DNA from 2 places in the Sphingomonas sp. AAP5 genome. Region 1 is predicted to be linked to the other one. Evidence: riboswitches for the same ligand, from Rfam matches in the RefSeq annotation. Region 1 holds a riboswitch; the other holds the start of a gene.
What was found. A riboswitch is a leader RNA that binds a small molecule or an ion and turns the genes downstream of it on or off. The one in region 1 is predicted to bind cobalamin.
Positions count from the first base shown of each region.

Region 1 (5,073 bases):
GCGGCGTGCGCTTCAACTTCCTCAAGCGCCTCGTCGACGATGCGCCCAAGGACAAGTTCCTCGACATCGCGCGCCGCATCGCCCCGCTCGGCTGGCACGTCGTCGTCTATTTCGAGGCCGATATCCTCGAGGAGCTCGAGCCCTTCCTCGCCGCGATCCCGACGACGATCGTGGTCGATCACCTCGGCCGCCCCGACATCGCGCAGGGCCCCGGCGGCGCCGACATCACGCGCTTCGTGCAGCTGCTCGACGACCACCCCAACATCTGGACCAAAGTGTCGGGCGCCGAACGCCTCTCACCGCAGGGCCCGCCGTTCGACGATTTCGTCGCGGTGATCCGCCCGGTGGTCGAGCGCTTCCCCGACCGCGTGCTGTGGGGCACCGACTGGCCGCACCCCAATATGGAGCATCGCATCCCCGACGACGGCACGCTGGTCGATGTCATCCCGCGAATCGCTCCGACTGCCGAGTTGCAGCGCAAGCTTCTGGTCGACAATCCGATGCGGCTGTATTGGCCCGAGGAATTGAGCTGACCCGCCCGTTGCATTCGGAGCTGCCATGACCTTGCCGACCCGCACGATCGGCCCGTTCACCGTCTCGGCGATCGGGCTCGGCTGCATGAACCTCAGCCATGCTTACGGCGTGCCACCGAGCGCGGAGGACGGCACGCGGTTGCTCAACGCGGCGCTCGATCTCGGCTACACGCTGCTCGACACCGCGGCGCTCTATGGCGGCGGCGAGAACGAGCGGCTGATCGGGCGCGCGGTGATGCATCGCCGCGCCGAATTCACGCTGTCCTCGAAATGCGTGCTCGACTTGGTCGACGGCAAACGCATCCTCGACGCAACGCCAGCCGCGATCACGCGCACGCTCGACGGCGCGCTGGGGCGGCTCGGGACCGACCATATCGACCTCTATTACATGCACCGCCTCGACCGGAAGGTGCCGATCGAGGAGTCGGTCGGCGCGTTGGTGCGGGCGAAGGAAGCGGGCAAGATCGGCGCGATCGGGCTGTCGGAAATGTCCGCGGAGACGATCCGCCGTGCGCACGCGGTCCATCCGATCGGGGCGGTGCAGTCCGAATATTCGCCCGCAGTGCGCAATCCCGAAGTCGCCGTGCTCGATACCTGCGCCGAGCTCGACATCGCGCTCGTCGCTTTCTCGCCGGTGGCGCGTGGGCTGCTCGCGGGCGCGGTCCACGACGACAGCTATGCCGAGGGTGACATCCGCCGCCCGATGCCGCGCTTCGTCGAGCCGCTGCTGTCGCAGAATCTGAAAACCGTCGCGGACTTCGACGCGCTTGCCGCGCAAGCGGGGCTGACACCGGCGCAACTCGCGCTCGGCTGGGTGCTGGCGCAGCGGCCGTTCACCGTGCCGATTCCGGGGACGACCAGTCTGGCGCATCTCGCCGAAAATCTCGCCGCGGCAGAACGCCCGCTCGCCGCCGATCTGGTCGCTGCGGTCGACCGTCTTTTTCCGGCGGGGGCGCTCAAGGGCGCACGCTATCCCGCGGCGATGCAAGCGCAGATCGATACCGAAACCCTGCCGGGCGAAGAGCTCGCGGCCTAGGCAGGGCGTATCCCGGCGGCCGATGATCGCCAGCCGCGCGAATGACCGATTGGCAATCCGTCGCGCCCGAGCTACAACCATGATCGGGAAGCGTTTTCGCGTCCCGATGATCGCGCCGGTGCCCCGCGAGGGGCTTGAATGGGAATGCGGTGCGGGGTTCGCCCCAAATCCGCGGCTGTCCCTGCAACTGTGAGCGGTGAGCGACGGCGTCAGGCTCCACTCAGGAGCAGCCACTGGGATACCGCATCCAGCGATGCGCTCCTGGGAAGGCGATGCCCGAGCTTTGACCCGCAAGCCAGGAGACCTGCCGGCGATAAGGTCGCTCTTGCTTCGGCCCAGGGGATGGCTGCGGCACGGTTCTCCGTCTGAGCGACGAACCTGTGTGGCTGGGGCCGCATCGGTGTGCGCTTGCGGGGGGCTTTCGGCGCCCATCGAAGGCGTGCGCCGACCGACATGAGGTCCCCGCCGGTCGTTGCCAGAGCCGTGGGAATCCCGATGTCCGATCTTACGAAAATCCCCGTTACCATCGTCACCGGCTTTCTCGGCGCGGGCAAGACGACGCTCATCAGCCACCTGATCCGCCAGTCGGGCGGTCGCCGGCTCGCGGTGATCGTCAACGAATTCGGCACGCTCGGCGTCGACGGCGATATCCTCAAGGGCTGTGCGATCCCCGATTGCCCGGCGGAGAATATCGTCGAACTGGCGAATGGCTGCATCTGCTGCACCGTCGCCGACGATTTCATCCCGACCGTCGAGACCCTGCTCGCGCTCGACCCGCGACCCGACCATATCCTGATCGAAACCTCGGGGCTCGCTTTACCCAAGCCGCTGCTCAAGGCATTCGACTGGCCGGCGATCCGCTCGCGAATCACCGTCGACGGTGTCATCGCGCTCGCCGATGCCGAGGCGGTCGCCGCCGGCCGCTTCGCCCCCGATCTCGCGGCACTCGATGCGCAGCGCGCCGCCGATCCCAGCATCGACCATGAGACCCCGCTGTCCGAAGTGTTCGAGGATCAGCTCGCCTGCGCCGATATGGTACTCCTCACCAAGTGCGACCTCGCCGGTGCCGAGGGCATCGCTGCGGCGCGCGCGGTGATCGCCGCCGAGACGCCGCGCGCGCTGCCCGTGCTCGAACTGATCGACGGCGTGGTCGATCCGCGCATCGTGCTCGGCATCGGGGCGGCGGCAGAGGACGATATCGCTGCGCGCCCGTCGCATCATGACGGCGAAGACGATCACGAGCATGACGATTTCGACAGCATCGTGCTCGACTTCGGCGAGATCGCCGCTCCCGACGACCTCGCCGCGCGGATCGAGGCGCTCGGCGGCGGTGGCGACGTGCTGCGCGTGAAGGGCTATGCCGCGGTTGCGGGCAAGCCGATGCGGCTCCTGGTCCAGGCCGTCGGCGCGCGTGTCCGCACGCATTACGACCGGCCGTGGCGGAGCGATGAACCCCGCGCCACGCGCCTGGTGGTGATCGCCGAGCGCGACCGGCTCGACCCCGCAGCGATCCGGGCGGCGCTGCAGGGCTGACGCTGCGATGCATGTCATCTTCCGCGAAACCCACGGGTTGGAGGAGAGCGCATCGCCGCGCGATCTGGGGCAGGACGCCGCCGATCTCGTGATCTTGTCGTTCTCCGACAGCGATCTCGGCGCGTTCGCGGCCGGGTGGCGCAGCGCCGTGGCGGATGCGGGCGATGCCGCGCTGCCGAGCGTACGGCTCGCCAATCTCGCCGAGCTGACGCACCCGCTGTCGGTCGACACCTATGTCGAGCGCACCTTGGCGGGCGCGAAGGGCATCCTGATCCGGCTGATCGGCGGCGCGGCCTATTGGTCCTATGGGTTGCAACAGGTCGCGGCGCTGGCGCGGCGCGAGGGAATCGCGCTGGCGGTGATCCCGGCCGATGGACGCCGCGACGAACGGCTCGAGGCCGCGTCGACGGTGCCGGTCTCGACGCTGCATCGGCTCGCGCAGCTGTGCGATATCGGCGGCGCGGCGGCGGCGCAGGCGGCGCTTGCGCAATTCGCGCTGGCGTCAGGCTGCTATGTCCGGCCGGTCCACGGCGCACGCGCGATCGCGCCGGTCGGGGGGTGGCAAGCCGGGCGCGGCATCGTCTGTCCCGCGGCGTTCGCGCTCACCGCGACGCGGCCGCGGATCCTGATCATCTTCTACCGATCGTACCTCACCGCCGCCGATCTCGACCCGATCGCCGCGCTGCAAGCTAGGTTCGAGGCGCGCGGCTGCGACGTCTTCGCGCTGTTCGCGCCGTCGCTCAAGGACCCGGAAGCGAGCGGCTGGATGCGGCGCTGGGTAGCGAGCCTCGCGCCTGCCGCGATCGTCAACGCGACCGCGTTCTCGGCGCGCGAAGACACCGGCACCACCCCGCTCGATGGGGCGGGCGTGCCGGTGTTCCAGGTCGCGCTCGCCACATCGGATCGCGCGGCCTGGGCAGGCGCGCAGCGCGGGCTGTCGCCGGTCGATCTGGCGATGCACGTCGTGCTGCCCGAAGTCGATGGCCGCCTGTTCGCGGGCGTTGCGAGCTTCAAGGACGACGCGCCGTTCGATCCCGACCTGCAATTCGCGCGCCGCGAACATCGCGCCGATCCCGCGCGGATCACCGCGATCGTGGCGCGGGTCCTCGGCTGGATCTCGCTCGCCCAGACTCCGGTGGGGGAGCGACGGCTCGCGATCGTCGTCTCGACCTATCCGGGCAAGGTGCACCAGATGGCGCACGCGGTCGGCCTCGACGCGGTCGCCTCGGTCGCAGCGATGCTGGAGGATCTCGCTGGAGCCGGCTATGCGACCGGACCCGGCCCCGCCGATCTGCCCGTCCTGCTCGCGACGCAGACGCTCGACTGGCCAGTCGCGGACTATCGTGCGGCATTGCTCGGTTTGCCGACGACGTTGCGCGAGGATCTCTTCGCCGCGTGGGGCGATCCCGAGGACGACCCTACCGTCAGCGAGGGCCAGTTCCGCTTCGCCGCCCATGCCAGCGGCGAGAGCATCGTCGCGCTGCAACCCGAACGCGGGTGTCCCGCGCTCCGGTCGGACGAATATCACGATGTGTCGCGCTGCCCGCGCCACGGCTACGTCGCCTTCTACCTCTGGCTGCAGGCGCGGAGCACGCACGCGCTGGTCCATGTCGGCGCGCACGGCACGCTCGAATGGCTGCCGGGCAAGGCGGTTGCGCTGTCGGACGCCTGCTGGCCCGAGGCGCTGACCGGCGCGCTGCCCGTGATCTACCCGTTCATCGTCAACGATCCCGGCGAAGCGGCGCAGGCCAAGCGCCGGATCGGCGCGGTGACGATCGGGCATGTTCCCCCGCCGCTCGCGCGCAGCGGAGGCGGCGCGGGGCTCGGTCGGCTCGAGGCGTTGCTCGACGAATTCTCCAACGCCGACGGCCTCGATCCACCACGGCGCGCCCGGCTGCGCGGCGACATCCGCGACGAGGCGCGCGCGCTCGGGCTCGACGGGGTGCTCGGCCTCGACGCGGCGCGCTCGGA
Region 1 is NZ_CP037913.1:1,108,914-1,113,986, reverse strand. Features, by position in the region: gene E2E30_RS05140 (amidohydrolase family protein) at 1-533, shown strand, start outside; gene E2E30_RS05135 (aldo/keto reductase) at 559-1,569, shown strand; cobalamin riboswitch at 1,669-1,895, shown strand; gene cobW (cobalamin biosynthesis protein CobW) at 2,065-3,102, shown strand; gene cobN (cobaltochelatase subunit CobN) at 3,110-5,073, shown strand, end outside.

Region 2 (5,073 bases), 1.5 Mb from region 1:
CCCGCAGCTGACGCTGACCGGTTCGTATGCCTACACCTATTGGAAGGCACCTTCGGCCGTGAACCCGCTGACGCCGGGTGCGCCGCCGCAGCAGCTCTACATCGTCTACACGCCGAAGAATGCGGCCTCCGCCGCGCTCGACTATGTGCTTCCGGTGAATATCGGGGATGCCAGCGTCCGTCTTCACCTCGACGGCAACTATTCGAGCAGCCAGTACAGCTTCCAGCTCGAGAGCACCAAGACCGACGCCAGCTTCGTGATGAACGGGCGCCTCGCGCTCGCCGACATCGCGGTGAACGACCATAACAAGGTCACCGTCTCGGTCTGGGCGCGCAACCTGCTCGACACGACCTACGTCTATCGTCGCTCGTCGGCGAACTCGACGCCGGTGCAGAACTACAGCGCGACCGGTGCGCTGATTTCGACCGCATACGGCGGCATCCTCGGCGACTATGGCAATTTCAACGCGCCGCGCACCTACGGCTTCGAACTCTCCGCCAAGTTCTGATCCTGCGGGACTAGGCGGGAAGACCCGGTCCGAGCATTGCTCGGGCCGGATTTTTCTTTGCCTGCGCGGTTCAGCCGTGATCGACCAGCATATAGCCGACGCCGCGGATCGTCTCGATCGGGTCTGGCTCGCCGGCAGCATTCAAATGCCCGCGCAAGCGCCGGATGTAGGATTCGACGACATTGGTCGCGGGTTCGCCGTCGTAGCGCCACACGTTGCGATAGAACATCGCGCGCGTGACGATCGCATTCTTGTTGCGGATCAGTTCGCACAGCATTTGGAACTCGAGCTTGGGCAAAGCGAGCACACGCCCGCCGCGTTGTGCGCGATACTTGATTTCGTTCACTTCGATGTCGCCAGCGCGCATCACGCCGTGCCCCCCGCTGCGCGTCGCCCGCCGCAGGATCGCGCGCAACCGCGCCTCGATCTCGACCGCGGCGATCGGCTTGACGAGATAGTCGTCGGCGCCGCCATCGAGCCCGGCGAGCCGGTCGGGCAAATCGCCATGCACGCTCAGCAGCACGATCGGCAGATCGAGCCCGCGCTCGCGCAGCGTACGCGTGATCTCGACCCCGCCGACATAGGGCAGCACCAGTTCGAGCAGCACCGCGTCGAACGTTTCCTGCGTCGCCCGTGCGAGCGCGGTCCGGCCATCGCCGACGATCACGACTTCGTGCGCCAGCGCGCAGAGATCGCTCGCGAGCTGGCGCGGCGCGCGCGCATCGTCATCGGCAATCAGGAGACGCACCGCTAGACTCCCGCTCGAGGGTTCGTTTCTGCCCAGCGACCATAACCGAACCGCGCCGCATTGCACGGGCGGCGTAGCGCGACCGCGCGAGCTGATCCAGGTGATTGACCCGTTTCCGTCCCCCCGCTACGCGCCGTCCTGCGACAGGTTCCCCGGCGACGGGGATGAAAAGGGAACGGGAAAACCCCGGCTGCCCCTGCAACTGTAAGCGGCGAGTTGCCCGGCCATTTGCCATTGGGACCTTCGGGTCCTGAGAAGGCGGCCGGAACGACGGTGACCCGTGAGCCAGGAGACCTGCCCGTCGCAGTCGTCTTTCGACCGGCCAGGGTGCGCCGAGCGAACGGGGAAGACCCCGCGTGACGACATCGCCGACCTGCATCGTGCAGGCGGGATGGTTCGCGCCCTCCCCCTTGCGCGCTTCAGGTCTCCGACTGTCTACAAGCGGGGACTGCCATGAAACGATTCCACCCATCGACCTCGGGCCTGCTACTCGGCCTGCTGATCGCGACGCCGGCCTTCGCCGACACGCCGCCACGCCCCGACGATGCCCAGCAAGCGCCACGCCCCGATGCGGCGAGCGACATTCCGACCGACGCGAGCGCCGACATCGTCGTTACGGCGACACGCGTGCCGACCGCGATCGACCGCGTCGCAGCTTCGGTCACCGTGCTCGACAAGGCCGCGATCGACCGCAGCCAGGACATCGGCGTCACCGAAATCCTGGTCCGCACGCCCGGCGTCAGCATGTCGCGCAACGGCGGCTATGGCACCAACACCTCGCTGCGCATCCGCGGCGCCGAGACCGACCAGACCGTCGTCGTCATCGACGGGGTCAAGCTCAACGATCCCTCGTCGCCGGGCGGCGGCTATAATTTCGCAAATCTCCTCACCGGCGACGCGAGCCGGATCGAAGTGCTGCGCGGGCCGCAATCGATCCTGTGGGGCAGCCAGGCGATCGGCGGCGTCGTCAACATCGTCACCGCGCTGCCGCAAAAGCCGATCGAGGGGAGCTTCGACGTCGAGGCGGGATCGCGCGAGACGGTCAGCGCGCGCGCGGCGATCGGCGGCAAGACCGGGCCGCTGACCTTCCGAATCGGCGCGCAGAGCTTCACCACCGCCGGCATCTCCGCGATCGCGCCGGCGTTCGGCGGCACCGAGACCGACGGCTATACCAACCAGAGCGTGACCGGACGCGCCGAACTCAAGCTCGCCGACGGGATCAGCGCCGACGTGCGCGGCTATTATGCGCGCGGCCGCGTCGAGCTCGATGGCTTTGCCGGCGATTCGGCGGACTATTCGGTCGATACGCAATTCGTCGGCTATGCCGGGCTCAACGTCGATCTGTTCGGCGGGCGGCTGCGCAATCGCGTCGCCTATGGCTATACCGATATCCAGCGTGACAATTACAGCCCCGAGTTGCCACAACCGCTGACCTTCGCCGCGAACGGCCGCAACTCGCGGCTCGAATATCAAGGCAGCCTCGGCATCGCGACCGGCTGGGACGCGGTGTTCGGCGTCGAACACGAGGTTTCGCGCTTCCGCACCGTGTCGCCCGACGGCACGCTCGGCACGCCGATCCCGGCGCCCGACCGGGCCCGCGCCGCACTGACCGGCGTCTATGCCAAGCTCACCGCGACGGTGGCCGACGGGCTGACGCTCAGCGGCGGGGTGCGCAACGACGATCATAGCCGCTACGGCAGCAAGACGCTGTTCGAGGCGGGCGCGGTGTGGGCGCTGCGCAGCGGCACGACGCTGCGCGCGAGCTATGGCGAGGGCTTCAAGGCACCGACGCTGTACCAGCTCTTTTCCGAATACGGGAACCAGACGCTCCGGCCCGAACAGGCCAAGGGTTGGCAAGCCGGCGTCGAACAGCGGCTGCTCGGTGGCGCACTGACGCTCGGCGGCAGCTATTTCGAGCGCCGCTCGACCAACCTGATCACTTTTGCCAGCTGCCCTGACGTTCCGACGACGGCGGTGTGCTTTCAGCCCGGCACGACGATTGCGCGCTTTGGCTATTACGCCAACGTGTCGCGCGCACTCGCCCGCGGCGTCGAGGCGCAAGGCGCGCTGCGGCTCGGGCAGCGCCTGCTGATCGACGGCAATTACACCTATTCGCTCTCGGAAGACCGGTCGCCGGGCGCGACCTATGGCCTGCAACTCGCACGGCGCCAGCGCAATGCGGCGAACGGATCGGCGACCTATACGCTGCCGAGCGGGATTTCGGGCGGCGTTGCGGTCCGCTGGTCGGGCGAGACCTTCAACGACGCGGCGCACTTCACGCGGCTTGCCCCCTACACGCTGGTCGATTTGCGCGCCGAGCTGCCGGTCACCCAGCATGTCGCGCTGTTCGGGCGGATCGAGAACCTGTTCGATGCGCAGTATCAGACGATCTATCGCTACGGCACGCTCGGCCGCAGCGTCTATGCCGGCTTCCGTGGCCGGTTTTGAGGGGGAGATGCCGATGACCACCGACCTTCACGCGCGTCAGGCCGATCTGCTGTGGATCCTGCTCTTCACCATCGCGAGCACGCTCACCACGCTGATCTTCGCTTGCGCCACGCCCTTTCCCGCACTCGCCGCCTTGGCGGCGGTGCATCTCGACCGCCGCGACGGCGTCGCGCTGATGGTTGCCGCCTGGGCGGTGAGCCAGGCGGTCGGGTTTTGCGTGTTGGGCTATCCGTGGGACGCCGCGACCGCGCTGACCGGCGTCGCGATCGGCACCGCTGCGGTGGCGGGCGCGATCGTATCGAGCCTCGTCGATAACCGCGTTCCGGCGCGCTCGACCGTCGCGCGGCTCGCGATCGCCTATGTCGCGGCCTTCGCCGTGTTCAAGCTGGCGATCCTGCTCTGGGCCCCGGTGATCGGCCATGCCGATGTCGCGCTGTCGCTGCCGATCCTGCAACGCCAGTTCGTGCGCTACGCCGCGATCCTCGCTGCGTTCTACGCGCTCTACCGCGTGCTGACCGCGGCGGGCGTGCCAGCCCCGGCGGCCGCGCCGCAGCCGGTGACGGCATGACCTTGCGCGAAGTGACCGACGGCCCAGCGGTCGTCGCGTGCAACACGTGCCGCTTTTCCGCCGACGCCCGCGACGATGCCGCCAATGTGCGCGGCGGGGCGCGGCTGGTCGAGGCGTTGCGCGCGGTCCAGGCCGAGCCCGGCTATGACGGCGTCGCGGTGCAGGAAATGCCGTGCCTGTTCGCCTGCCAGGATTTCTGCACGGTGCATCTGCGCGCGCCGGGCAAGGTCGGCTATGTGCTCGGGCGCTTCGAGCCGAGCGCAGAGGCCGCGCGCGCGATCCTCGATTATGCGCTGCTCTATGCCGAGAGCGACGCGGGCCAGGTGCCCTATCGCAGCTGGCCCGCAGGGGTGAAGGGGCATTTCATCACGCGCACGCCGCCGGCCGGCTTCGTCGTCGAATGACCGGATTCGAGTCGGTCGCCGCGTTCGAGGCCGCGCTCGCCGCGCTGCCCGGGCCCGATCGTAGCGCGCAAGCCGAAGCGGCCGAACGGCAGGGACAATTGACCAAGCCGCCGGGTTCGCTCGGGCGGCTCGAAGATCTCGCCGTGTTCGTTGCCGGGTGGCAGGGCCTCGGCGCGCCGCGGATCGCGCATGGGCGCGTCGCGGTGTTCGCGGGCAATCACGGAATCGTCGCGCACGGGGTCAGCGCGTTCCCGGCGGCAGTGACGGCGGAAATGGTCCGGAACTTCCGGAACGGCGGCGCTGCGATCAACGCGCTGGCCGCGGCGGCGGGGCTCGAACTGGTCGTCGTTCCGCTCGACCTCGACCGACCGACCGCCGACTTCACCCGCGCACCCGC
Region 2 is NZ_CP037913.1:3,614,306-3,619,378, reverse strand. Features, by position in the region: gene E2E30_RS16740 (TonB-dependent receptor) at 1-508, shown strand, start outside; gene E2E30_RS16735 (response regulator transcription factor) at 579-1,256, opposite strand; cobalamin riboswitch at 1,385-1,572, shown strand; gene E2E30_RS16730 (TonB-dependent receptor plug domain-containing protein) at 1,710-3,704, shown strand; gene E2E30_RS16725 (hypothetical protein) at 3,718-4,272, shown strand; gene E2E30_RS16720 (DUF1636 domain-containing protein) at 4,269-4,676, shown strand; gene cobT (nicotinate-nucleotide--dimethylbenzimidazole phosphoribosyltransferase) at 4,673-5,073, shown strand, end outside.
Region 2: it holds a riboswitch for cobalamin, as region 1 does, so the genes downstream of both, E2E30_RS16730 (TonB-dependent receptor plug domain-containing protein) here and cobW (cobalamin biosynthesis protein CobW) in region 1, are expected to answer to the same signal.